DNA from 3 places in the Thermopolyspora sp. NPDC052614 genome. Region 1 is predicted to be linked to each of the others. Evidence: predicted binding sites of a transcription regulator. Region 1 holds the regulator's gene; each other region holds the start of a gene.
The links. The regulator HrcA, encoded in region 1, represses chaperone genes, less so after heat shock. The targets are predictions, from matches to a motif close to TTGGCACTCTCNNNNNGAGAGTGCCAA.
Positions count from the first base shown of each region.

Region 2: AB0K60_RS10045 (DNA starvation/stationary phase protection protein) is a predicted target of HrcA. The motif match lies at 2,491-2,517, and genes of this name have one in related genera.
Region 3: groES (co-chaperone GroES) is a predicted target of HrcA. The motif match lies at 2,174-2,200, and genes of this name have one in related genera.

Region 1 covers NZ_JBFATZ010000004.1:439,894-447,581, forward strand. The annotation lists gene AB0K60_RS11615 (nitrate- and nitrite sensing domain-containing protein) at 1-777, shown strand, start outside; gene AB0K60_RS11620 (DUF742 domain-containing protein) at 1,160-1,846, shown strand; gene AB0K60_RS11625 (ATP-binding protein) at 1,836-2,414, shown strand; gene dnaJ (molecular chaperone DnaJ) at 2,401-3,534, opposite strand; gene hrcA (heat-inducible transcriptional repressor HrcA) at 3,535-4,548, opposite strand; gene AB0K60_RS11640 (hypothetical protein) at 4,825-5,655, shown strand; gene AB0K60_RS11645 (DUF3097 domain-containing protein) at 5,683-6,501, shown strand; gene hemW (radical SAM family heme chaperone HemW) at 6,508-7,688, opposite strand, start outside.
Region 2 covers NZ_JBFATZ010000004.1:88,896-96,583, reverse strand. The annotation lists gene AB0K60_RS10055 (VIT domain-containing protein) at 1-1,576, opposite strand, end outside; gene AB0K60_RS10050 (MerR family transcriptional regulator) at 1,573-2,481, opposite strand; gene AB0K60_RS10045 (DNA starvation/stationary phase protection protein) at 2,621-3,088, shown strand; gene AB0K60_RS10040 (alkaline phosphatase PhoX) at 4,014-4,871, shown strand; gene AB0K60_RS10035 (helix-turn-helix domain-containing GNAT family N-acetyltransferase) at 5,048-5,956, opposite strand; gene AB0K60_RS10030 (6-phosphofructokinase) at 6,202-7,227, shown strand.
Region 3 covers NZ_JBFATZ010000026.1:41,664-49,351, reverse strand. The annotation lists gene AB0K60_RS34115 (hypothetical protein) at 296-505, opposite strand; gene AB0K60_RS34110 (hypothetical protein) at 925-1,170, opposite strand; gene AB0K60_RS34105 (hypothetical protein) at 1,564-1,806, opposite strand; gene groES (co-chaperone GroES) at 2,289-2,603, shown strand; gene groL (chaperonin GroEL) at 2,719-4,344, shown strand; gene AB0K60_RS34090 (helix-turn-helix domain-containing protein) at 4,781-5,818, shown strand; gene AB0K60_RS34085 (hypothetical protein) at 5,939-6,139, opposite strand; gene AB0K60_RS34080 (DUF5319 domain-containing protein) at 6,328-6,705, shown strand; gene AB0K60_RS34075 (hypothetical protein) at 6,666-6,911, opposite strand; gene AB0K60_RS34070 (sigma-70 family RNA polymerase sigma factor) at 6,908-7,534, opposite strand.

The DNA.
Region 1 (7,688 bases):
TCGGGTGTATCCGGCCGGTCCGCCGTGTACGACTGGTCGGGTGTGTCCGGCGGAGCCGGAGAACCCGCCGGTTCCGCCGAACGTAACGGGTTCGCAGATTCCGCCGGGGACATCTCGTCCGAGGAGGCTATGGGATCGGCCGCGACAGGACTCCCTGCGCACAAGGGCCATCCCGGCGTCACCACCTCCGAGTTCGTCGCGGTGGTCGTCTCCCCGGAACCGGCCGTGCCGCCCGCACCGGGAACCCCACCGCCGCCGCCCGCGATTCACTCCCCCTCGTCTCTCTCCCCCTCGTCGCCCGCCGATCCGCTCGGCGGCCGCCACCCCGACGCCTCCGCGCCGCCGGCTTCGTCATCGGGCGGCCACTCCACCGTGCACCAGGCTCCGTCGAGCGTCGCTCAGCCGCCCCTGCCACCCCTCATCACGCCCAAGGCCAAACCGCCGTACCGGCTCTCGGTCCGGCGACCCGCACCGGACGTGGACGGGTCCGCGGAACGGCCGCAAGCACGGACGGCGGCAGGCGACGGCGCGCGGGAGACCACTGCGAACGGGCTCGTCCGCCGTGTGCCGCGAACCGATCGCCCCCGCGGCGATGAGCCGGTCGCCACCGGCGTCTCCCCCGACGGGACCTACGACGGGACTCACGAGGGGACTCACGAGGGGACCCACGACGAGACCTTCGAGCACCCCTCGGAACGGGTCCGGTCGATCCTCAACGAATTCAGGGCCGGGATGCGGCAGGCGGAGCAGACGGGCCCGAACCAGGAGCCGCGATGACGTGGCCTCCTGGCGGCGTCGGCGGGCGCCGTCGTCGCATCGCCCCAGAGCGGCGGCGTCGGTTCGCGGGCGGGCCGGGCCGCCTCAACGATCCGATCATGACCGGATCCGGCAAGTGGCAACCGGATAGTGCGGAACGGCTGCCCGAGAGCGGCGCGTGCCGGTACGGTTGCGGAGGGCTGAAGCTCTTCAGGAGCGACACACATCGGGGTTTCCTGCTGATCTCGGCCGTTCCCCTGGAGGCCGTACGGGCACGCCCGCAGCGGCGGTCCGGAGGCGCGGGACGGCCGGGTATGAGACGGCGCTGCCAAGCGAACGGGGTGGGCGAACTGCGATGAATGACGGCTGGGCGGACCTGGGGCTACGGGTGCCCGATCCTCGCATGATCAACTTGCGTCATGCCGCGCCCGCGCGACCGGCCGGCGAGTTGTTCGGGGCCTCGTCTCCCCCGGTGGACGGCGACATCCTGGCGGACGCCCCCGCATCGGGCGGCGAACCCGGGCGCTTGGCTCGCATCGACAACGTGACCGCGGCCCGGTCCGCGGTCGCCGCCCCCGAGGCGTACCCCACCGAGTTCGGCCGCTCCTGGCACGAACGAGGCCCCGCGGGCGACCGGTTCGCGGGACGGATGAGCGGTCACCGCGGAGGCGTCCCACATGACCGGCCGGCGCGGCCCGAGCCGCCCCGATCCGAGGACGACGGGGTCATGGACGGGCCCGGGATGAAGGTCAGCTCCGCCGGGGAGATCGCTCGCCCGTTCATCATGTCGGCGGGGCGTACCCTGCCGCTCGACGAGCGACTGCGCATGGAGACGCTGCTGTCCGCGACCCCGGCCGCGCTGAACGCCCCCTTGGCCTTCGAGCACGCGCACATCGTGGAACTGTGCCGCCACCCGCTGTCCGTCGCCGAGATCGCCGCCGGTCTGCGGCTCCCGGTCGGGGTCGCCCGCGAGCTCATCGCCGACCTCGTGGCCGAGCACCTCCTGGTCATCCACGCGCAGGTCATCCTCGGCGCGCGGCCGCCCCGAGCGTTGCTGGAGCGGATCCGGGCAGGTGTCCGTGCCCTCTGAAGCTCCCGTCGCCGACGCGTACCCCGCCGCCGTGGAGGTCGCCGACGCCGTCTCGGTCAAGATCGTGGTGGCGGGAGGGCGAGGCGCGGGAAAGACGACGTTCCTTGAGGCGATCTCCGACATCGACCCGGTCACGGCCGAGGCGGTCCTCGCCGAGCCGGACGCCGCGCCGGATGCCGCGCCGGGCGGCGAAGTGATCGGCTTCGACGTCGGCCGGGTGGGCGTGGACGACGACGTCGTGCTGTGCCTGTTCTGCACGCCCGACCGGGAGAACCGCGAGTTCTTCCGCGCCGAGCTCGCCGACGGCGCGGCGGGCGCGGTCGTGCTCGTGGATCTGCGTCGCGTCGATCGGTGTTACCCGGCGATCGACCTGCTGGAGGAGCACGGCGTCCCGCTCGCCGTCGCCGTGAACGACTTCGGCGGCGCGGACCGGTTCGGCCTCGACGAGGTGCGGGACGCGCTCGGCGTCGACGCGGGCGTTCCGGTGGTGCGTTGCGACGCCCGCGACCGCGACTCGGTCAAGCAGGTCCTGATCGCCCTGGTGGACGCCGCCTTCAACGACCGTTGAAGGCGTCCCGCAGCCGGGAGAAGAAGCCCTGCTGGCCGGGGGCGAACTTGCCCGGGGGATGCTCCTCGCCGCGCAGCTTGGCCAGTTCCCTGAGCAGCTCCTCCTGGGCGGCGTCGAGCCGCGTGGGCGTCTCCACGTTGACGTGGATGAGCAGGTCGCCCCGGCCGGTCTCGTTGAGGCGCTGGACGCCCCTGCCGTACAGGGGGATGACCTGGCCGGACTGGGTTCCGGGCCGTACGTCGATCTCCTCGGTGCCGTCGAGGGTCTCGACGGCGAGCGACGTGCCGAGGGCGGCGGCGGTCATCGGCAGGTGCACGGTGCAGTGCAGGTCGTCGCCGCGCCGCTCGAAGATCGGGTGCGGGCGCTCGACGATCTCCAGGAACAGGTCGCCGGGCGGGCCGCCGCCGGGGCCGACCTCGCCCTCGCCGGCGAGCTGGATGTGCGTGCCGTCCTCGACGCCCGCCGGGATGCGCACCTTGATCGTACGGCGGGTGCGGACCCGGCCGTCGCCGGAGCACTCCTGGCAGGGGTGCCGGATGACGCTGCCGTAGCCGCCGCACTGGGGGCACGGCCGCGACGTCATGACCTGGCCCAGGAACGAGCGCGTGACCTGGGAGACCTCGCCCCGGCCGTTGCACATGTCGCAGGTGTCGGGGTGGGTGCCGGGGGACGAGCCCGCGCCGTGGCAGACCTCGCACACCACCGCGGTGTCCACCACCAGCTCCTGGGTGGTGCCGAACGCGGTCTCGGTCAGGTCCAGCTCCACCCGGATGGTGTGGTTGCGCCCGCGGCGGGCCCGGGTGCGCGGGCCGCGCGAGGCGGTGGCGGTGCCGAAGAAGGCGTCCATGATGTCGCTGAACGGGAAGCCCGCGCCGAAGCCGCCGGCGCCCGCCGCGCTCGCCGAGGAGAACGGGTCCGCGCCCAGGTCGTACATCTTGCGCTTGTTCGGATCCGACAGGACCTCGTAGGCCTGCGTGATCTCCTTGAAGCGCTCCTGGGTCGTCGGATCCGGGTTGACATCCGGGTGCAGCTCACGCGCCAGACGGCGGTAGGCCTTCTTGACCTCTTCAGGGCTGGCGTCGCGGCGCACCCCGAGGATGCCGTAGTAGTCCTTCGCCACTTACGACCCCGCCAGAATCTGACCCACGTAGCGCGCGACCGCGCGCACGGCACCCATCGTCACCGGATAATCCATTCGCGTCGGGCCCAGCACGCCGAGCCGGGCCAGTTCCTTGTCACCCGAGCCGTACCCGGCGGCCACGAACGAGATGCCGCGCAGCCCGGAGTACGGGTTTTCCGAGCCTATCCGCACCGTGAGGGCGGCGGGGTCGCTCGTCTCGCCGAGCAGCCGCATCAGCACGACCTGCTCCTCCAGCGCCTCCAGCACATCGCGCAGGCCGACGGTGAAATCGGCCGCCGCGAGGTTGGCGGTACCGGCGAAGACGATTTTCTCATCACTGCGGTCCACAAGTGTCTCAAGAAGCACGGAAAGAATGGTCGCCGCGACCGGACGGTCCTCCAGCGGCAGATGCTCGGGCAGATCCGCCACCGTGTCGGGCACCTTGCTCAGGCCGCAGCCGTCCAGGCAGGCGTTGAGCATCGCCCGCAGGTGCGAGATGCGATCCTCGTCCACCAGCTCGGGCACTTCGACGACGCGCTGCTCGACCCGGCCGGTGTTGGTGATCAGGACGAGCATCACCCTGCGCTCGCTCAGCGGCACGATCTCCACGTGCCGGACCGTGGACTTGGCGAGCGAGGGGTACTGCACGACGGCGACCTGCCGGGTGAGCTGGGCCAGCAGCCGGACCGTGCGGCGGACCACGTCGTCGAGATCGACCGCGCCGGCGAGGAAGGTCTCGATCGCCCGGCGTTCGGCCGCCGACAGCGGCTTGATCTGCGACAACCGGTCCACGAACAGGCGGTAGCCCTTGTCGGTGGGCACGCGCCCGGCGCTGGTGTGCGGCTGGTGGATGTAGCCCTGCTCCTCCAGGACCGCCATGTCGTTGCGGATCGTGGCCGGCGAAACGCCCAGGTTGTGCCGCTCCGCCAGGGCCTTCGAGCCCACTGGCTCGTTGGTGGACACGTAATCTTCGACTATGGCGCGCAGGACCGCCAGCTTGCGGTCATCGAGCAACGTGTTCACCTCCTGGCCGCCCTGGTGTCATTCTTCAACACCACGCTTGGCACTCAGTGTTCCCGAGTGCCAAGTGTACGGCCCCCGCCTTCAAGGTGCGATAACTCATCGCCCTCGACCCTGTCCCGGCCCGGCCGCGCCACCGCCCGACCGGTCCGCCCAGCGGCGTCCGTAAAGTCCTGTATGTGCCCGTATATGGCATATGGACATTAGATTGGTATTGTTTAGCAAGCAGGCTTCCAATGCTCCACAAGTGGGAACCGTCACACTCGGAGTATGAGTCAAAGCAACGACCCTCGCCCGCAGGGACAGGGTCCTCAGGGGTACGGCCGCCCCGAATCCTCCTTCGGCCCGCCTCAGGACGCCACCCGGCCCTTGGACCCGCAGCGCCACGGCTCGCCGGGGCAGTCACAGCCGGGCCCGCCCGGCCAGCCGTACGGCCCGCCCGGCACCCCGCCGTACGCTCCTCAGTCCGCCTACGGCGCTCCCCCTCCGCCCGGCGGCTACGGCCCGCCCGGCGGCAAGCCCGAGATCCGGCCCCGCCGCATCTGGATCCTGCTGTCCTGGCTGGCGTTCGTGGCCAGCATCATCGTCCTCGTCTACGGCACCTACAGCGCCGTGGGCACGGTCGCCGAGGACGTGGCGCCCCCGAGCAGCTTCAGAAGCGGCGAGGTGAAGACCTTGACGCTGAACCCGCAGGACAGGCCGGTCCTCTACGTCTCGGCCACCTCCCAGGTGAACGTCCGGTGCGAGGCCGCGAGCGCCACCGGCGCAGAGGTCGCGCTGACCAAGCCGGGCTACACCGCGAGCATCACCGCCGGCGGCAGGATCTGGGAGCACATCTTCGACATCGGCATCACCCAGGCGGGCTCCTACCAGGTGCGGTGCACGGCCCCGGAGGGCGCCGACGTCGCCTTCGGCGTCGGGAAGCCGATCACCAGCGAGCGGGCCGTCAACGCGGCGGGCAGCATTCTGCTCTACATCGGGCTGATATTCGTCACCTTCATCGTGGCCGTCGTGGTCACGGTCATCGTGCTGGTGCGCCGGAGCCGGGCCAAGCGGCGGCTCGCCGGGCCGTGGCAGCCGTACGGACCGGCGGGGCGGTGACGCACCGGTTTGCTAGCGTGCCCTGCCATGTACGAGGACGCGCTCGCCGGACGCCGGCGCCGCAGGACCCGGGACGACGTCCCGGTGGTGCCGGCCGAACTCGACCTGGTCGTGGAGGACGCCGAGGGCGGCTTCTGCGGCGCCGTGGTCGCCTGTGACAAGCAGGGTGTCACGCTGGAGGACCGTTTCGGGCGGCGGCGGGTGTTCCCGCTGGAGCCCGCGGCGTTCCTGCTGGAGGGCGAGCCGGTCACCCTGGTACGGCCCGGCACGCCCGCGGCGGGATCCGCGGCGGCCCGGCGGCGCAGCGCCTCCGGGTCGGTCGCGGTCGAGGGCCTGCGCGCGCGGGTGGCCAAGGAGAGCCGTATCTACGTGGAGGGCGTGCACGACGCCGCCCTCGTGGAGAAGATCTGGGGCCACGATCTGCGGGTGGAAGGGGTCGTCGTCGAGTATCTCGAAGGGGTTGACGACCTGCCCGCGATCGTGGCCGAGTTCGCGCCCGGGCCGGACCGGCGCCTGGGGGTCCTGGTGGACCATCTGGTGCCCGGCAGCAAGGAGAGCCGCATCGCCGCCCAGGTGGGCTCGCCGTATGTGCTGGTGGTGGGGCACCCGTTCGTGGACATCTGGCAGGCGGTGAAGCCGTCGGTGCTCGGCTTCGCGTCCTGGCCGGTGGTGCCGAAGGGGATCCCGTGGAAGGAGGGCGTGATCGAGGCGCTCGGGTGGCGCATGGAGCCCGCCGAGGCCTGGCGTCACATCCTCGGCCGCGTCACCAGCTACGCGGACCTGGAGCCGGAGCTGCTCGGCCGGGTGGAGGAGCTGATCGACTTCGTGAGCCCGCCCGTCGAGTGAGGCCCGTCAGGTGAGGTCGCGGACGAGCGCGTCCGCGAGCAGCCGCCCGCGCAGCGTCAGCACGGCCCTGCCCTCGCGGAACGGCCCGGGGTCGAGCAGCCCGTCGGCGAGGGCGCGCGCCACGGCCGTCCTGGCGCCCTCCCCGATGTCGGCCAGCGGGAAGCCGGAGTCGAGCCGCAGTTCGAGCATGAGCCGCTCCACGGCGCGGTCGTCGTCGGAGAGGATCTCGCGGGCGTGGCCGGGCGAGACGCCGGCGGCCAGGCGGCTCGCGTACGCGGCCGGATGCTTGACGTTCCACCAGCGCACGCCGCCGACGTGGCTGTGCGCGCCGGGGCCGACGCCCCACCAGTCGCCGCCGGTCCAGTAGAGCAGGTTGTGGCGGCAGCGGGCCTCGGGCGTGGCCGCCCAGTTGGAGATCTCGTACCAGGACAGGCCGGCCTCGGCGAGCATGGCGTCGGCGATGAGGTAGCGGTCGGCGGCCACGTCGTCGTCGGGCATGGGCAGCTCGCCGCGGCGGATGCGGGCGGCCAGGCGGGTGCCGTCCTCGACGATCAGCGAGTACGCCGAGACGTGGTCGGGGCCGGCCTCGATCGCGGCGGCGAGGGTGGCGCGCCAGTCGTCGTCGCTCTCCCCCGGCGTGCCGTAGATCAGGTCCAGGTTGACGTGGTCGAACCCGGCGTCGCGGGCCTCGCGGGCGGCCTGCGCGGCCCGGCCGGGGGTGTGGCGGCGGTCGAGGACGGCCAGCACGTGCGGGCGGGCGCTCTGCATGCCGAGGCTGACCCGGGTGAAGCCGCCCGCGCGCAGCTCGGCGAGGCTCGCCGGGGTGACCGACTCGGGGTTGGCCTCGGTGGTGACCTCGGCGCCGGGGGCGAGGCCGAACTCCTCGTCGATGGCGCGCAGCACCCGTACCAGGTCGGCGGCCGGGAGCAGGGTGGGGGTGCCGCCGCCGAAGAACACCGTCTCCACGCGGGGCGCGGCGTCGCCGAGGACCTTGCGCGCGAGCCGTACCTCGGCGACGGCGGTCGCGGCGTAGTCGGCGCGGGAGGCGCCGGGGCCGAGTTCCTGCGCGGTGTAGGTGTTGAAGTCGCAGTAGCCGCAGCGGGTGACGCAGAACGGCACGTGCACGTAGAAGCCGAACGGGCGCTCGCCGAGCCCGCGCAGGGCGTGCTCGGGCAGCTCGCCGGTCG
Region 2 (7,688 bases), 350 kb from region 1:
CGGACACGATCAGCGGGACCCCCGGGTACAGCGAGCCGAGACGGGTCACGGTCTCGGCCTGTACGCCGAGGCCCTCGGCCTTCAGCGCCAGGTCCGTGACGAGCGGGGCGCCGATGCGGCGGTGGATGTGCTCCATCGCGTCGTCCAGCCGATCCTCGGACTCCACCAGCTCGCAGCGGCCCGCGCCGATCGCGGCCAGGCGGCCGAGGAACCCGGCGTTGACGGCGCGGTCGATGCCGACGGTGTGCACGCGCACGCCGCCGAGCCGCGCGCCCGCCCGGTCGAGGATCTGGTCCTCGTTGCCGACCTGGCCGTCGGTGACCAGCACGAGCACACGGTCCCGGCCGGGCTCGCCGAGCAGACCGATCGCCTCCTCCAGCGGGCGCAGCAGCTCGGTGCCGCCACGTGCGTCCAGCCGCGCCAGGTGCTCGACGGCGCGGTAGCGGTTGCGGTCGGTCGCGGGCGCCAGGCCCTCGCCGAGACCCTGCGGACGCTCCACCACCGAGTCGAACGACAGCACGGCGAAGCGGTCGTCCGAGGTGAGCGAGTCGACGATGCGGGCGGCGGCGCGGCGGGCGGCCACCATCTTCCAGCCGTGCATGCTTCCCGACCGGTCCAGCAGCAGCACCACGTCGCGCGGCGACCGGACGCCGTCGGCGGCCGGGGGCACCACGGTCAGCGTGAACGTGCCCTCGGTCCCCGCCTCCTCCCGACGCCCGCCCCGCCGCTCGGCGTCGTCCTCGCGCGGCTCGTCGGGGACGAGGGCGAGGGAGGTGGAGGCGTCGAAGGACAGCCGCAGGATGAAGTCGCGGTCGAGCCGCTCGCCCGGCCGCACCCGCAGCGTCAACGGCCCGTCCTCGCCGTCTTCGCCGCTCTCCTGAGTGATCGCGTGCAGGCTGGAGCGGATCTCGCGAAGGTCGAGCCCGGCCGGGTCGACGTGGGTGGTGAGCGAGAGCCGTACCGGGTTGGGGAAGCCGGGCAGCAGCACCGGCGGGCTGATGCGGGAGGCGTCCGGGACGGCGTCGGTGTCGGCGGCCGTGCCCGAGCCGGCGGGCGAGCCGTCGAGCGGAACGCCCGGGATGTAGCGGGGGGCGACCACGAGCGGGAAGCGGAAGGTCGCCGCGCCGTCCTCGTAGGCCAGCGGCTGGCTGAGCGTCAGCCGTACCGTCACCCGCTCGTGCGGGACGAGGTTGCCGACGCGCATCGTGAACACGTCGGGACGGTCCTCCTCGACGATCGCGGCCCGCCTGCCCTCGGACAGGGCGCGGTCGTAGTCGGCGCGGGCCTCGCCCCGCTCCTTCAGCACGCCCTCGATCACGTGCCCGTCCGCCTCCATGCGGAACGCGGTGACGGCCGCCCGGTCGGGCAGCGGGAAGATGTACGTGGCCTCCAGCGACACATCGAACGGGTTGTGGAAGGTCTGCACGACCTCCACACCCCCGGCCAGGCCGGTGAGACGCGCGGTGACGTCGAGGCTCTCCAGAGGGAGATTGCCCTTCTCCGTGGCGAGCGCGCCGAGCCCGGCGTCCGGGATCGGGGCGGTGTCGCCCTGCAGCGGGGTGACGGTGACGGTCATCGGATCTCCCTTGAGGCGTCGTCGATGAGTCCGCGCTCGTACAGCGCGTCGAGCAGGGGGCGCGCGGTGGCGGCGATGGCCGCGAGGTCGTCGCCGCCCAGCGGGCGAAGAGTGGGGCCGAGGAGCAGGGTCGCCGAAGGCGAGAGCCTGATGCCCTGGATCAGTTCCGGAAGGGGAGGAGCGGCGTTCCGCTCGGCGGGTTCGTCGTGGTACGCCGCGGGCGGGCGGACCGTGACGGCCGGTTTCGGGACGGACTCCGAAGGCGGTGCCTCCAGCGACCTGACCTGCCGACTCCCCGCCTCCGGCGCGGAGGTCCGCCCGGCCGCCGCGTCCCGCGCCCAGAACCGGTCGGGGGTGTCGCGCCGGGCGGCCCTGGGCGAAGGAGCCCGCTCGGGAGGCCGGACGGCGGCCCGCCCAGGGGACGGTACGACGAGCGGCGCGGTGGGCGGTGTGGCGGGCGGCACGGCGGGTGGTGCGGCGGGCGGCACGGAGCGCACAGGCGCGTCGGCGGCCGGAGCACCCGATGAAATCGACGCCGAGGGCGACGTCCCATCGGGGAACCCGGGGGAGAAGGACAGCCCGGCGATCGCCGCAAGGGTGGCGTCGGTCGCCCCCGCGAGCTCGACCTGAATCTCGGCGATGGAGCGACCCGCCGCCTGACGGCGTTTGATCGCGACGAGTTGCGCCAGGTGGCGCATGCCGTAGAGGGCGACGCGTCCGCGCCGTGCCAGGGGCGGATCGAGCAAGCCGATCGTCGTGTACCAGCGGATGAGCCGCTCGTTGGGCACGTCCCTGACACGACCGTTGAGCGACGGCGCGCCGAGCCCCTCGCCGGTGTCGGCGGAAGCCCGCAGGGCCTCGGCCGCGCGCTCGGCAAGCTCTCCGATCGTCCACGTCTCGCTCATACCTCTACGATGACACTGTAACGATGACAGTGTCAATAATGATTGCGGGGACGACGCATACCGGCGAAAGACCCGGGTAGGGGGACGCCCGCTGACCGATGGGCGAACGCCCAGGTGAACGGATCACAGGAGGACCACAATGTCCACGATCACCAGCCCGCTCTCCGACGCTGACAGGAAGATCGTCGGCGAGTGCCTCCAGGGCGCCCTGATCGACCTTGTCGACTTGTCGCTGCTGGCCAAGCAGGCGCACTGGAACCTCATGGGCCGCAACTTCCGCTCGCTGCACCTGCAACTCGACGACATCGTCGCCATCGCGCGCAAGCACATGGACGTGGTGGCCGAGCGGGCGATCGCGATCGGCGTGAACCCGGACGGCCGCAGCGGCACAGTGGCGCGGGAGACCCAGCTCAAGCAGCTCAACGCCGGATACATCCAGGACACCCAGGTCGTCGAGGCCTTCACCGAACTGCTTGAGGGCATCAACCGCCGCATGCGGGAGCGCGTCGAGAGGACCGAGGAGACCGACCCGGTTACCCAGGACCTACTGATAGAGGCGTCCCAGGACCTGGAACAGCAGCACTGGATGATCCAGGCCCAGCGCTGACCACCGCCCACGACCACCCACCACCCCTCGCCACCGACGGGCCGCAGCGCCCCGGCCCTGTGCCCGACACGGGGCCGTGTGTGCGCCGCAGCCTCGAGGGGCCTCTCGTCGGCGAGGGTGGTGGGTGGCTCGTGTCCGCTCGCCCGCCCCGCCGCTGATCCCGCCGGGCACGGGCTCTCTGTGGGCTTAACGCACTCCAGCCCAGGCTGTAGGGCTGAGTCGGCACCATCGGGCTGTGCCGTGAACGCGTCGCCGCCGTGTCACCGCTGCGGCTTGAGTACTTCTCGCCGTGGGCATGGTGCCGGGTTTCCCTGAGAAACCTGAGCTTTACGAGGGCCGTGCCCGGTGCCAGGCAGTGCTGAGAGCCGGGCGATCACCTCTCCTATGGCTTGTGTGGTGGGGGTGACGGCGGCCGACCGAGGTGTCTTGTCGGGATCATGGCGTGCTGGAACGGCGGACGCGCGGCTTCACCGTGTCTTCGCGTGGGGATGGCAGGAGAAACGCCTGTCGTTCACCTGAATGCCCCCGTGTGGGCGGGACACGCGCGTAGCGTGGGTTTGCACGCCGACGTCATATGACGCGGCGTTCGTCGCCGAGTGCTGTTGGGGAGGCACTCATGTCCCGCACGAGGTTCCATCGGCCGGGGACGCTCACGGGCCTGGGCGTCAATGGGCGCGGGGCCGGGCCGCGGCCTGTCGTCGCCGAGCGTGCCGTCGTGAGCGGTCCGCTGTGGAGGCCGGCGCATGCGCCGCTGGGGCATGGCCCCTACGGTCCCCTTCGAACCGGGGACGAGAACGGCGTCGCGCTGCCGGAGGGGTTCCAGGTTCACGTCGTCGCGCGTTCCGGATATAAGAGCGCGGGGATGGTGTGGCACTCGGCGCCCGGTGGTGGGGCCTGCTTTCGCGACGGAGACGGCTGGATTTACGTGTCCAACTCCGAGACACCCCTGCTGGGCGGCGTCTCGGCGGTGCGTTTCGCGGCGGATGGGGCGACGCGGGGGGCGTATCGCATCCTGTCGGGGACCAACGTCAACGGCGCGGGATGCGCCACGCCCTGGAACACGTGGCTGTCGGGGGAGGCGATCCCCGGCGGCCGGATCTTCGAGTGCGACCCGTACGGCGTCGCCGCCGCGATGCCCCGCCTGTCGATGGGCCGCTTCACGCACGAGAGCATGGCGTGCGACCCGGATCGCCGGGTCATCTATCTGACCGAGGACGAGCCCGACGGCTGTTTCTACCGCTTCGTCCCCGACGAGTGGGGCGACCTGACGTCCGGGACGTTGCAGGTCCTCGTCGGCGCGGCCGACCGGCCGGACGCGATCATCTGGCGGCGGGTGCCCAACCCGGCGGCCCTGATCGAACCCGCCCGGCACCAGGTGGTCGGCGCCCGGCGGTTCGACCGGCCCACGGGATGCCACTACGCGGACGGCGTCTGCCGTTTCGTCACCGCCGACGGCCTGCTGTGGTCGTACGACTCCGTGAGCCACAGCATTCAGGCCGACCCCCGTCCCTCGTCTCCGCCGCCTCTGCCGCCGACGCGGTCGGGGGAGGTGTTCGCGGCCGGGCCGGCCATGACGATCGACGTGCTGAGCCCCGATGGGACGGCCTCGCCGTTCCTCCGCCTCATAGGACATGACGCCTCCGCGATCACCGGCGCGGCGTTCTCCCCCGACGGCCGCCACCTCTACTTCTCGTCCCAGCGCGGCACCACGGGAGCGGTGGCGGGCACCGACGGGGTCACCTACGCGGTCACCGGCCCGTTCGGGCGGGGGACCGAGGGCTGAGCCGGCCGGATCACGGTCGCTTGAGCCCGCCGCCGACCGGATACTCGGCGTCGCCGGTGCTCGCCGGGCGAATTGGAGGTAAATCGGTGGGCCCCGCGCCGCTGCGCCGACTGAGGGCCGTCGACTGGGGGACGACGCCGAACGTGTCCGCGGCGCGGGCGACACCTAGCGCGGGCTTACAGATCGCGGGACCAGGTCTGGCTGACCAGGTCCTTGCCGAAGGCGTGTTCGGGCTGCTCCTCGGCGAGCCGGAAGCCCGCGCGCTGGTAGACCCGCCGGGCGTCGGCGAGCACGCTGTAGGTCGACAGCACGATCCGCCGGTACCCGGCCAGGCGGGCGAAGCGCAGGCACTCCTCCACCAGACGGCTGCCGATGCCCATGTTCCGGGCGGACGGCTCGACGAAGAACAGGCGCAGCCGCGCGGTCTCGGCGTCCTCGCGCATGCAGGCGACGAACCCCACCGGCTCGCCGCGCACCTCGGCGACCCAGGCCGCCTGCCCCTTGTCGTCCAGACCGGCCAGGTAATCGCCGACGATGCCCAGGACGAGCTCCTCGAAGGTCTCGTCCCAGCCGTACTCGTCGTGGTAGAGCACCGCGTGCCGGTGCAGCACCCAGCCGAGGTCGCCGCGTCGGGGCGGGCGGATCACGTACGGCTCGGCCCCGCGGGAGCCGCCGAGGATCTCCTGGATCACCCCCATCGCCGCCACGAGCCGCCGCCGGTCCTCCTCGGTGAGCGGCGCGAGCACGCGGCCGACCTGCTCGGCCGAGCGTTTGTCGAGCATGTCGCGGGTCTTTCGCCCGGCGGCGGTGAGCCGTACGACCTGGCGGCGGGCGTCGGCGGCCGAACGCTCCCGCGTGACCAGGCCGTCGGCCTCGAACCGGGACAGGATGCGGCTGAGGTATCCGGCGTCGAGCCCGAGCATGCGGCGCAGCTCGCCGGTCTCGCAGGCGTCCCGTACCCCGATCTCGAACAGCACCCGGGCCTCGGTGAGGGAGTAGGGGGTGTCGAGCAGACCCGCCTGGAGAACCCCGATGTGCTCGGTGTAGAAGCGGTTGAAGGCACGGACGGTCGCGACGGTATCCATTTGCTCACCTCAACTAATCCGTTGACTTGGTCAAGTATAAGGTCCCTCGTTAGCATGGGTGTGGCCGTTTGGTCTAGACCAGTTCCGGTGCCTGCGGCACAATTTCGGTTGCGTTGTCGGTCCGTGTCGCCCGCTTCGTCGTGGGCAGCCTGGGGGGATGGTGAATACAGGCTGCGGGTGGCCCGGAACCGGCCCCGTGATCACCCGCATCTGATCGTTTGAAGTCCCATCGGGAGGAACCCGCAATGCGCATAGGAGTGCTCACCGGAGGCGGCGACTGCCCCGGTCTCAACGCCGTGATCCGGGCCGTGGTCCGCAAGGGAATCGGTGTCTACGGCCACGAGTTCGTCGGGTTCCGCGATGGCTGGCGTGGCCCGCTCGAGGGCGAGACGATGCCGCTGGACATCCAGGCGGTCCGTGGCATCCTGCCCCGCGGCGGCACCATCCTCGGCTCGTCGCGCACCAACCCCATGAAGATCGAAGGTGGCGTCGAGAAGATCAAGGAGAATCTGGCGAACGCCGGCGTCGACGCCCTCATCGCCATCGGCGGCGAGGACACCCTCGGCGTGGCCCGGCAACTGTCCGAGCGCGACGTCAACGTCGTGGGCGTACCCAAGACGATCGACAACGACCTCAACGCCACCGACTACACCTTCGGCTTCGACACGGCCGTCAACATCGCCATGGAGGCGATCGACCGCCTGCACACCACGGCCGAGTCCCACCACCGCGCCCTGATCTGCGAGGTCATGGGCCGGCACGCGGGCTGGATCGCGCTGCACGCCGGCATGGCCGCGGGCGCGAACGTCATCCTCATCCCGGAGAAGCCGTTCGACATCGACCGCGTCTGCGCCTACGTCGAGAGCCGGTTCAAGACCCGCTACTCGCCGATCATCGTGGTGGCCGAGGGGGCGCACCCGGTCGAGGGCCAGATGGCGCTGCAGACCGGCGAGCTCGACGCCTTCGGCCACGTACGGCTCGGCGGCATCGGCGAGACCCTCGCCCGGGAGATCGAGAAGCGTACCGGCAAGGAGGCCCGCACCACGGTGCTCGGCCACATCCAGCGCGGCGGCACGCCCACCGCGTTCGACCGCGTGCTCGCCACCCGGTTCGGCCTGCAGGCGATCGACGCCGTGCACGACGGCGACTTCGGCAAGATGGTGGCGCTGCGCGGCACCGAGATCGTGCGGGTCGGCCTCAACGAGGCCACCGACACGCTCAAGACCGTGCCGGTCGAGCGTTACGAGGAGGCCGAGGTGTTCTTCGGCTGATCCCGGTCGGCCGGACGTGCCGATGGCCACCGCAATCAACGCGGTCGGCTGTAGGGACCATAGGGCCATGGGGATCGGTTAAGGAGCGCCTCGGGGCCCGGCTTTCCGCCGGATGCCGGGGCGCTTCGCGTATGTGCGTCTCCGCGTGCCCTGCGGTCGCGGAGGGGCGAGCCGTCAGGGGTGGGCCCGCGGCGCCCGTGCCGTCCGTGTGGCGGCGGGCGGGCGATCGGAGAGAGCGCGCCGCGCTCCGCCGTCTGGTCACGGGCGCGCGTTTTGACCGGTCCCCGCGCCCGCTCTCCGCGGCTTTCCTCCGCGCCCATTGACGTGGCGGCGGCCGTGCTCGCCATGAGCCATCGCGGCCCGGCGTCGGCCATATGGTCCTTGACCGGCGTATTCCGCCGCGTCAGGGCCCGACCCGCGGTCCTCGCTCTCACCGCGCGCCCTCCGGTCACGGTCGGAGG
Region 3 (7,688 bases), on a different contig from region 1:
GGTCTCCTCATCGATGTCGGTCGGAATTTCGGCCCGGAACACCTGCGGTTGCCGGGCCGTGAGTTAGTAGACCGCCCTGTGCGGGCGATATCAAGCGACACGCATCGCGCTTTACCAAAGAAACCGCAATGCGTTGTCCGATCAAAGTCCGGTCGAAAAAGAACGAACACCGTGCCTCGGCGCGGTGTTCGTTCTTTTTCGGTACGTCTCGGCCTGCCGGCCCAGGGGTCGTCTACGGAATAAGCGGTCTCATCGGGCGCAATCCGATAGACGGATCGGGATGATTATTCCCGTACTAGCCGTTGTGCACCTGGACGCCGCAGTTCACCGGCTCCCGGTCCGCGCTGGTCACCGGGGTGAGCGGGATGATGGGAACGAGGATGTCGCCGATCGCCTGGTTGCCGCAGATGGCCGTGTGGTCGGCGCCGGCCATGGCCGTGCCCGTGACGCCCACGGTCGAGAAAGCGGCCAGGGCGGCGGTGCCCAGCACAAGCTTCTTGAGCATGTCGGTCTCCTTGAGATCGAGTTTCGATTCCGATGCGAACCGTTCCCGGCTCGAACCGAAGGCAAGTGAATCCAGTGCGGCGGCGGATGGCAAGCGGATTATGCGTACCGCGGCGTAAAGAAAGCGTCAGCGAAAAGAATGTTCTGGCATCTCCGCCCATTTGTGCCGCTCGGGCGTTTCGTCGGTCCCGAACGCGAAAGAGCGGCACCGCGGTCTCGCCGCGATGCCGCTCCGGTGCACCGGTCTATGAATTCAGGCAGAACCCCCGCGAAGAGGTCATTCATCCCTCACTGTCCGGCGACACAGCTCTCTGACGCCGATGTCCCTCGCGACCTCGGTCCTGGCGCCCTCGCCGGCGCGCGGACCCGGTCGTCCCCGTGACTCCCGTCCGACCTGCGGGCCGGGGAAGGGGCGCCGGATCAGTGACGCTGCAGGACCTGGATGCCACAGTCCACCGGCTCGCGGTCGGCCGTGGTCACCGGGTTGAGGTTGAGGATGGCGACCGTGATGTCGCCGATGGCCTTGTTGCCGCAGACGGTCACATTGCCGTTCTGCTCTGACACGTTGACGGTGCGACCGTCCCAGGGGTTCGCCATGGCCGGGGTGGCGAGACCTCCAGTGAGGGCCGTGAGCGCAACGCCTCCGAGTACGAGCTTCTTCAGCATGTCAATCTCCCGATCGATTGAGATTTCGGCTCGAACCACTTGATGGCCGAGCGGGAATCAGTTAATCCAGGTGCGAACCAGATAGCAAGCAGACGGCCCGGTGCGACATCGTAAAAAAAGACCAAACCGCTTCCGAATGGTATGGACGGAATGTCGCCCATCGGGCATGAAAAGTGGGCGCCCCCGCTTCGGAAGAGCGCCCACCATTCCTTCCGGCCTTTCGCGAATCATCCGGGATTCGCGCGTCCGCCGGCCCGGGTGTGCGGTCGAAGCTTTCCCGGCACGAGCCCGATTCTTTGCCCGAGACGTGTGCGTGAGGACGACCGCCGGCGGGACCGCCGGACGGCGTCGGCCACTAGGTCGGCTACCAGTGCCTTTTACTGGTGCCGGTTACTAGTTCTGAACGGCCTTGAAGCTGCAGTCCGTGGCGTCGTTGCCCCCGTTGGTCAGAGGACCGAGGGTGATGAGGCCGAGGGTGATGTCGCCGATGACCGAGTTGCCACAGACGAGAACATTGTCGTTCTGCGACGAGGTGTTAATGTGCGAGGGCGGCCACGGGCCCGCCTGGGCGGGGGTGGCGAGACCGAAGCCCGCGATACCGGCGACAGCGCCTACGGCGAGGAACTTCTTGAGCATTTCTTTCCCCTGAGTGTTCTGATTGCTGTGGCCCATTCCTTCATGAAGTCTGAGCGGTATCAGTAGACATCGCACTTCGCTCGAATGGCAAGCGAATGGCTGTAAAGAAATGCTAAGCATGCACAAGTGGATGAATGCCGCAAAAATGGACTTTTGGGATGACGTTTTTCGCGTTGTACGCGATATCCGTCTGGCGAACCCCCGTCGAGGACAAAGACTCCAGCGGGACTCGGTGAGGACCGCTCGCGCCCGCCTCCGGCCCCGTCCCCGCCGTGCGGAGCTCGGCCCGAGCAAAGCTGATCATGCTTCCTGACCTGCGTGGCGGGTTCGTGTTGACTGTGCTGAGCCGCTTGCATACTGTTTCGTGTTGGCACTCTCGACGTGAGAGTGCCAACCAAGCGACGAGGCAGGTCTGACACCCGCGACGGCAGGCCGGCTGGTCGCCTCTTCAGCTCAACGACGCAATCTGAAGGGGAGGTCCGATCGTGACGACCGCCACCAAGGTTCCGGTTAAGCCGCTCGGGGACCGCATCGTGGTCCAGCCGCTCGAGGCCGAGCAGACGACCGCCTCCGGGCTGGTCATCCCTGACACGGCCAAGGAGAAGCCCCAGGAGGGCAAGGTGCTCGCGGTGGGCCCGGGCAACTGGGACGAGGATGGCGAAAAGCGCATCCCGCTCGACGTCTCCGAGGGCGACATCGTCCTGTACAGCAAGTACGGCGGCACCGAGGTGAAGTACGGCGGCGAGGAGTACCTCGTGCTCTCCGCCCGCGACGTGCTCGCCATCATCGAGAAGTAAAGCTCGCCGAGCCATATCGCGATGACGTGTCGAGCCCCGGGCCAACGCCCGGGGCTCTGATGCGCTCAAGCCGCTCGAACGCGACGTGGAGCGTCGCAACGAATAGGAGTGCTTAATGCCGAAGATCCTGGAGTTCGAAGAGGACGCACGCCGCGCGCTCGAGCGTGGCGTGAACGCCCTCGCGGACGCCGTGAAGGTGACCCTCGGCCCGCGTGGCCGCAACGTGGTCATCGACAAGAAGTTCGGTGCCCCGACCATCACCAACGACGGTGTCACCATCGCCCGCGAGATCGAGCTGGAGACCCCGTACGAGAACCTCGGCGCCCAGCTCGCCAAGGAAGTGGCGACCAAGACCAACGACATCGCCGGTGACGGCACGACCACCGCGACCGTGCTCGCCCAGGCGATGGTCCGCGAGGGCCTGCGCAACGTCGCCGCCGGCGCGTCGCCGCTGTCGCTCAAGCGTGGCATCGACGCCGCCGCCCAGGCGGTCAGCGAGCGCCTGCTCAACTCCGCCCGCCACGTCGAGGACAAGAAGGAGATCGCGAACGTCGCGACGATCTCCGCCCAGGACGCGAACATCGGCGGCCTGATCGCCGAGGCGTTCGACAAGGTGGGCAAGGACGGTGTCATCACCGTCGAGGAGTCCAACTCCATGGGCATGGAGCTGGAGTTCACCGAGGGCATGCAGTTCGACAAGGGCTACCTGTCGCACTACATGGTCACCGACCAGGAGCGCATGGAGGCCGTGCTCGAGGACGCCTACGTCCTGCTGCACCAGGCCAAGATCTCCTCGATCGCCGACTTCCTGCCGCTGCTGGAGAAGGTCGCCGCGACCAAGAAGCCGCTGCTGGTCATCGCCGAGGACGTCGAGGGGGAGGCCCTGGCCGTCCTGGTGACCAACAAGATCCGCGGCACGTTCACCTCGGTCGCCGTCAAGGCGCCCGGTTTCGGCGACCGCCGCAAGGCGATGCTGCAGGACATGGCGATCCTCACCGGCGGCCAGGTGGTCAGCGAGGAGATCGGCCTCAAGCTGGAGTCCGTGGGCCTTGAGGTGCTCGGCACCGCCCGCCGCGTCGTCATCACCAAGGACAACACGACGATCGTCGACGGCGCCGGCGACCTGGCCGCGATCGAGGACCGGATCCGCGAGATCAAGCTGGCGATCGAGCAGACCGACTCCGACTGGGACCGCGAGAAGCTGCAGGAGCGCCTCGCCAAGCTGTCCGGCGGCGTGTGCGTGCTGCGCGTCGGCGCGGCCACCGAGGTGGAGCTCAAGGAGAAGAAGCACCGCCTGGAGGACGCGATCTCGGCCACCCGCGCCGCGATCGAGGAGGGCATCGTCTCCGGCGGCGGCTCCGCGCTCGTCCACGTCAGCAGCGACCTGGACGACCTGGGCCTCACCGGCGACGAGGCGACCGGCGTGTCGATCGTGCGCCGCTCGCTGGTCGAGCCCGCCCGGTGGATCGCCGAGAACGCCGGCCGCGAGGGCTACGTGGTGACCAGCAAGATCGCCGAGCTGCCCGCCAACCACGGCTACAACGCCGCCACCGGCGAGTACGGCGACCTGATCGCCGACGGCGTGATCGACCCGGTCAAGGTCACCCGCTCCGCCGTGCAGAACGCCGCCTCCATCGCCGGCATGCTGCTGACAACCGAGGCCCTCGTGGTGGACAAGCCCGAGGAGGAGGCTCCGGCCGCCGCGGGCGGCCACGGCCACGGCCACGGTCACGGCCACTGAGCGAGCGCCCGCTGAGCGAGCGCACGACCAGAGCGCCTTATCGCACACGGCTCGCGCCCCTGGATGGGGTGCGAGCCGTGTGTCTTTTGACAGACGTGTTTCGCAGGCGTGCCTTCGCAGGCGTGTTGCACAGACATGTTCACGGACGTGTTTTCACGAACGTGGGGGACCGGACGACGGACGCGTCCGATCCCCCTGTGGTGACGACAAGGCCGCGGTCCGGCGGCCATAAGACCCCCTCCGCGCTCGAATGACCGCCGAGCGTGCATTCGTCGCCACGTACCGTAATGCTCCACGTGTCGATGCTTTGCCCGCAAGGTGAGAAGGTGCAGATGCAGCAACCTGTATCCGATCGCTCACAAAGGCGGGGACCGGCGGACAAGAGGGAGAAGTCGAGTTACTCTCACGACACTCTCTGTGACACTTGGAGTCGGTCATGCGCCCCCAGACCCAAATGATCGAGGACCTGCTGCAGCCTCTCGGCCTGACCGCGTCCCAGGCCGCCGTCTACATCGCGTTGCTGCGCCTGCGCCTGGCGTGCGCGGCCGAGGTGGCCGAGGCGGTGGACCGGCCCGAGGGCCGCGTCGAGCCGGACCTGCGGACCCTGGTACGGCTCGGCATCGTCGAGGACTGCAACGGTCGCTACCTCGCCCGCCATCCGGCCGCCGCGCTCGGCCGCCTGATCGCCCCCCGCCTGGACCGGATCGCCGCGGAGAGCCGCCGGATCGACGAGCTGCTGGCCTCGGTGCGCATGCTGGCCCGGCACCACGACGCCGGGCAGGACTACCACGGCGCACGGCTCGCGGTCGATCTGATCAGCGGCGCGGACGCGCTGCGCGCCACCATGTCCGAGGTCGCGATGGCGCGGCCGCCCGCGGATCTGATCTCGGTGATCCCCGACCACCGGACCGTGCACGACCTGGCGCACAAGTACGCCGACGAGTGGGTGCGCGCCCAGCGCGAGGGGGTGATCTCCTCCCGGGTGATCCTGCCGGTCTGCACGGTGACCCTGCCGGGCGCGCACGACCTGCTCACCCGGCTCACCGACGCGCGGGCCCGGATCCGGACCCTCGACCGGCTGCCGAGCTGGTATGTGGCGATCGGCGACGACGCGGCGTGGCTGCCCGTGCAGTGGGGAGGCAACCTGCCCGACAGCGCGTACCACTTCTGCCTGGTGCGCTCCCCGCTGATGGTGTCCGTGCTGCGGGCGTTGTTCGAGGAGCTGTGGGCGAGGGCCGTGCCGCTGTCGCGGCCCGAACGCAAGGACGGGGTGGTCCGGGTCCTGCGGCTGGCGGCCCAGGGGATGTCGGATGAGATGATCGCCCGGCACCTCGGCGTCTGCGTGCGGACCGTCCGCAGCAGGTTCGCCGAGGCGATGGCCGAGCTGGGCGCCCGCTCGCGCTTCCACGCGGGAGTCGAGGCGACGCGCCGGGGGTGGCTGAGCGTCTGCGGCGGGAGCCATCGGCCCATGTGAGCGCCCCATGTGAGTGCCCCATGTGAGCCCGGGTTGAGTGCCCCGGGTTGAGCGCCCGGGTGAGCGCCCCACGTGAGCCGGGAGCGGCCGCGCGGGCCGGCCGCTCCGCCGCATCCCGCCCTAGCCGAAGCTGCCGAGCAGCCTTCCGAGGAGCCTGCTGATCGGGTCGCTCGGCCGATCGTCCGATTCATCCGAGTCGGGGCCCGTCAGATCGACGAGCCAATGCGAGTCGGTCGGCTCGGGCGAGTCGGCCTGGACGGCGACCGGAGTCAGGAATACGGCCCCGGCACAGGCCGAGGCGATGAGAAGACGGCGGAGCATCTGTTTCCCCCTGAAAAGCTGAAAAGCCCCGATACGGAAGCGGCATCGGCAACAATCCGCGACCGGATAATTACCGTGCGTGCGCGAATTAGTATGGCATTCGCCGCCTCCATGTCCAACTTCATCGATCAATGCGGTCGGCGATAGCACTCGACGAGACCCGGTGCATGCGTCATAGGGTGGGATCCGTGCTGGAAGACGTCCCCCGCGATCCGTTCGCGGATGACCCGAACGATCCCGCCGCCGCGCTCGGCGAAGCCGAGAACGCCGATCCGCTGAGCAGCTCGGAACGGCAGGAGGCCCTCAGCGACCTCGCCGACGTGGAGGTCTTCCGTTCCCTGCTGGAGCCGCAAGGGGTCCTCGGTTTGGTGCTGGAGTGCCCGGAGTGCGGAGAGCAGCACTACTTCGACTGGGATCTGCTGCGCGGCAATTTGCGGCAGATGATCCAAGAAGGCCGGCCACAGGTTCACGAGCCGGCCTTTCAGCCCGATCCGGCGGACTATGTGAGCTGGGATTACGCCCGCGGCTACGTCGACGGCGTGATCGACACCGAGGAAAGCCGCTGATCGACGTCGTTGACCAGGGCGGTGAGCAGCCGGATGGCCGCGTCGCCGGTCCTGGCGCCCGCGCCCCACGGGCCGTGCTCCCGGCGGGCGAGCATGCTCAGGAGCCTGTCGGTCCTGAGCACCTCGGCGTCCTCCGGCTTCGGCCCGTGCGGGTCACGTCGGGCCCCGTAGGCCCTGCCGAACAGCGGATCCCTGCTCATGGTCACGCAATCGACTCAAGGTCGGCCAACTCCCGCAACCGGGCCAGTGCCCGATGCTGCGCGACCCGTACCGCGCCTGCTGACATACCCAACACATTACCGGTCTCCTCGGCCGACAGCCCCGACACCACCCGCAGAATGAGCAGTTCGCGTTGGGTGTCGGGAAGCCGGGAGAGGAGCTCGCGCGCCTGCGCGGCCTCGGTGTGGCGCACGACGGTCTCCTCCGGTCCGGGCCCCTCGTCGGGCCCGTCGGGAAGGTCCTGTGTGGGCACGGCCGAGCGCACGGAGCTGCGCAACGCGTCGGCGACCTTGTGCGACGCGATGCCGAACACGAACGACGCGAAGGGACGGCCGATGTCACGGTAACGCGGCAACGCGGACAGGACGGCGATGCAGACCTCCTGCGCCACGTCGTCCGCGATGTGGTAGTGACCGGAAACCCTCCCCAAGCGTGCCCTGCAGTAGCGCACGACCATCGGGCGAAGCTGCCCGAGCAACGATTCGATCGCTGTGCGATCCCCCTGTACGGCAAGGCTTGTCAGTTCCCTGAGGTCGGACTCATCCGATCTCGTCGCAAGCCTCACCCCTGTTACGGCGTCGGCGACGCATCCCTCGGTCACGTTAGGCATGATGCCTGCCACGATCGTGGATGTCGTCATATCGGACGGCTACGGATTGGTCACATTGATGCGTCGATTGCGGAAGGTAATCGACTGAACACGATACTGGTGAACATTTCATGCCCGGCCCTTATAGTCGTATATCCCATTGATCACGTACCGT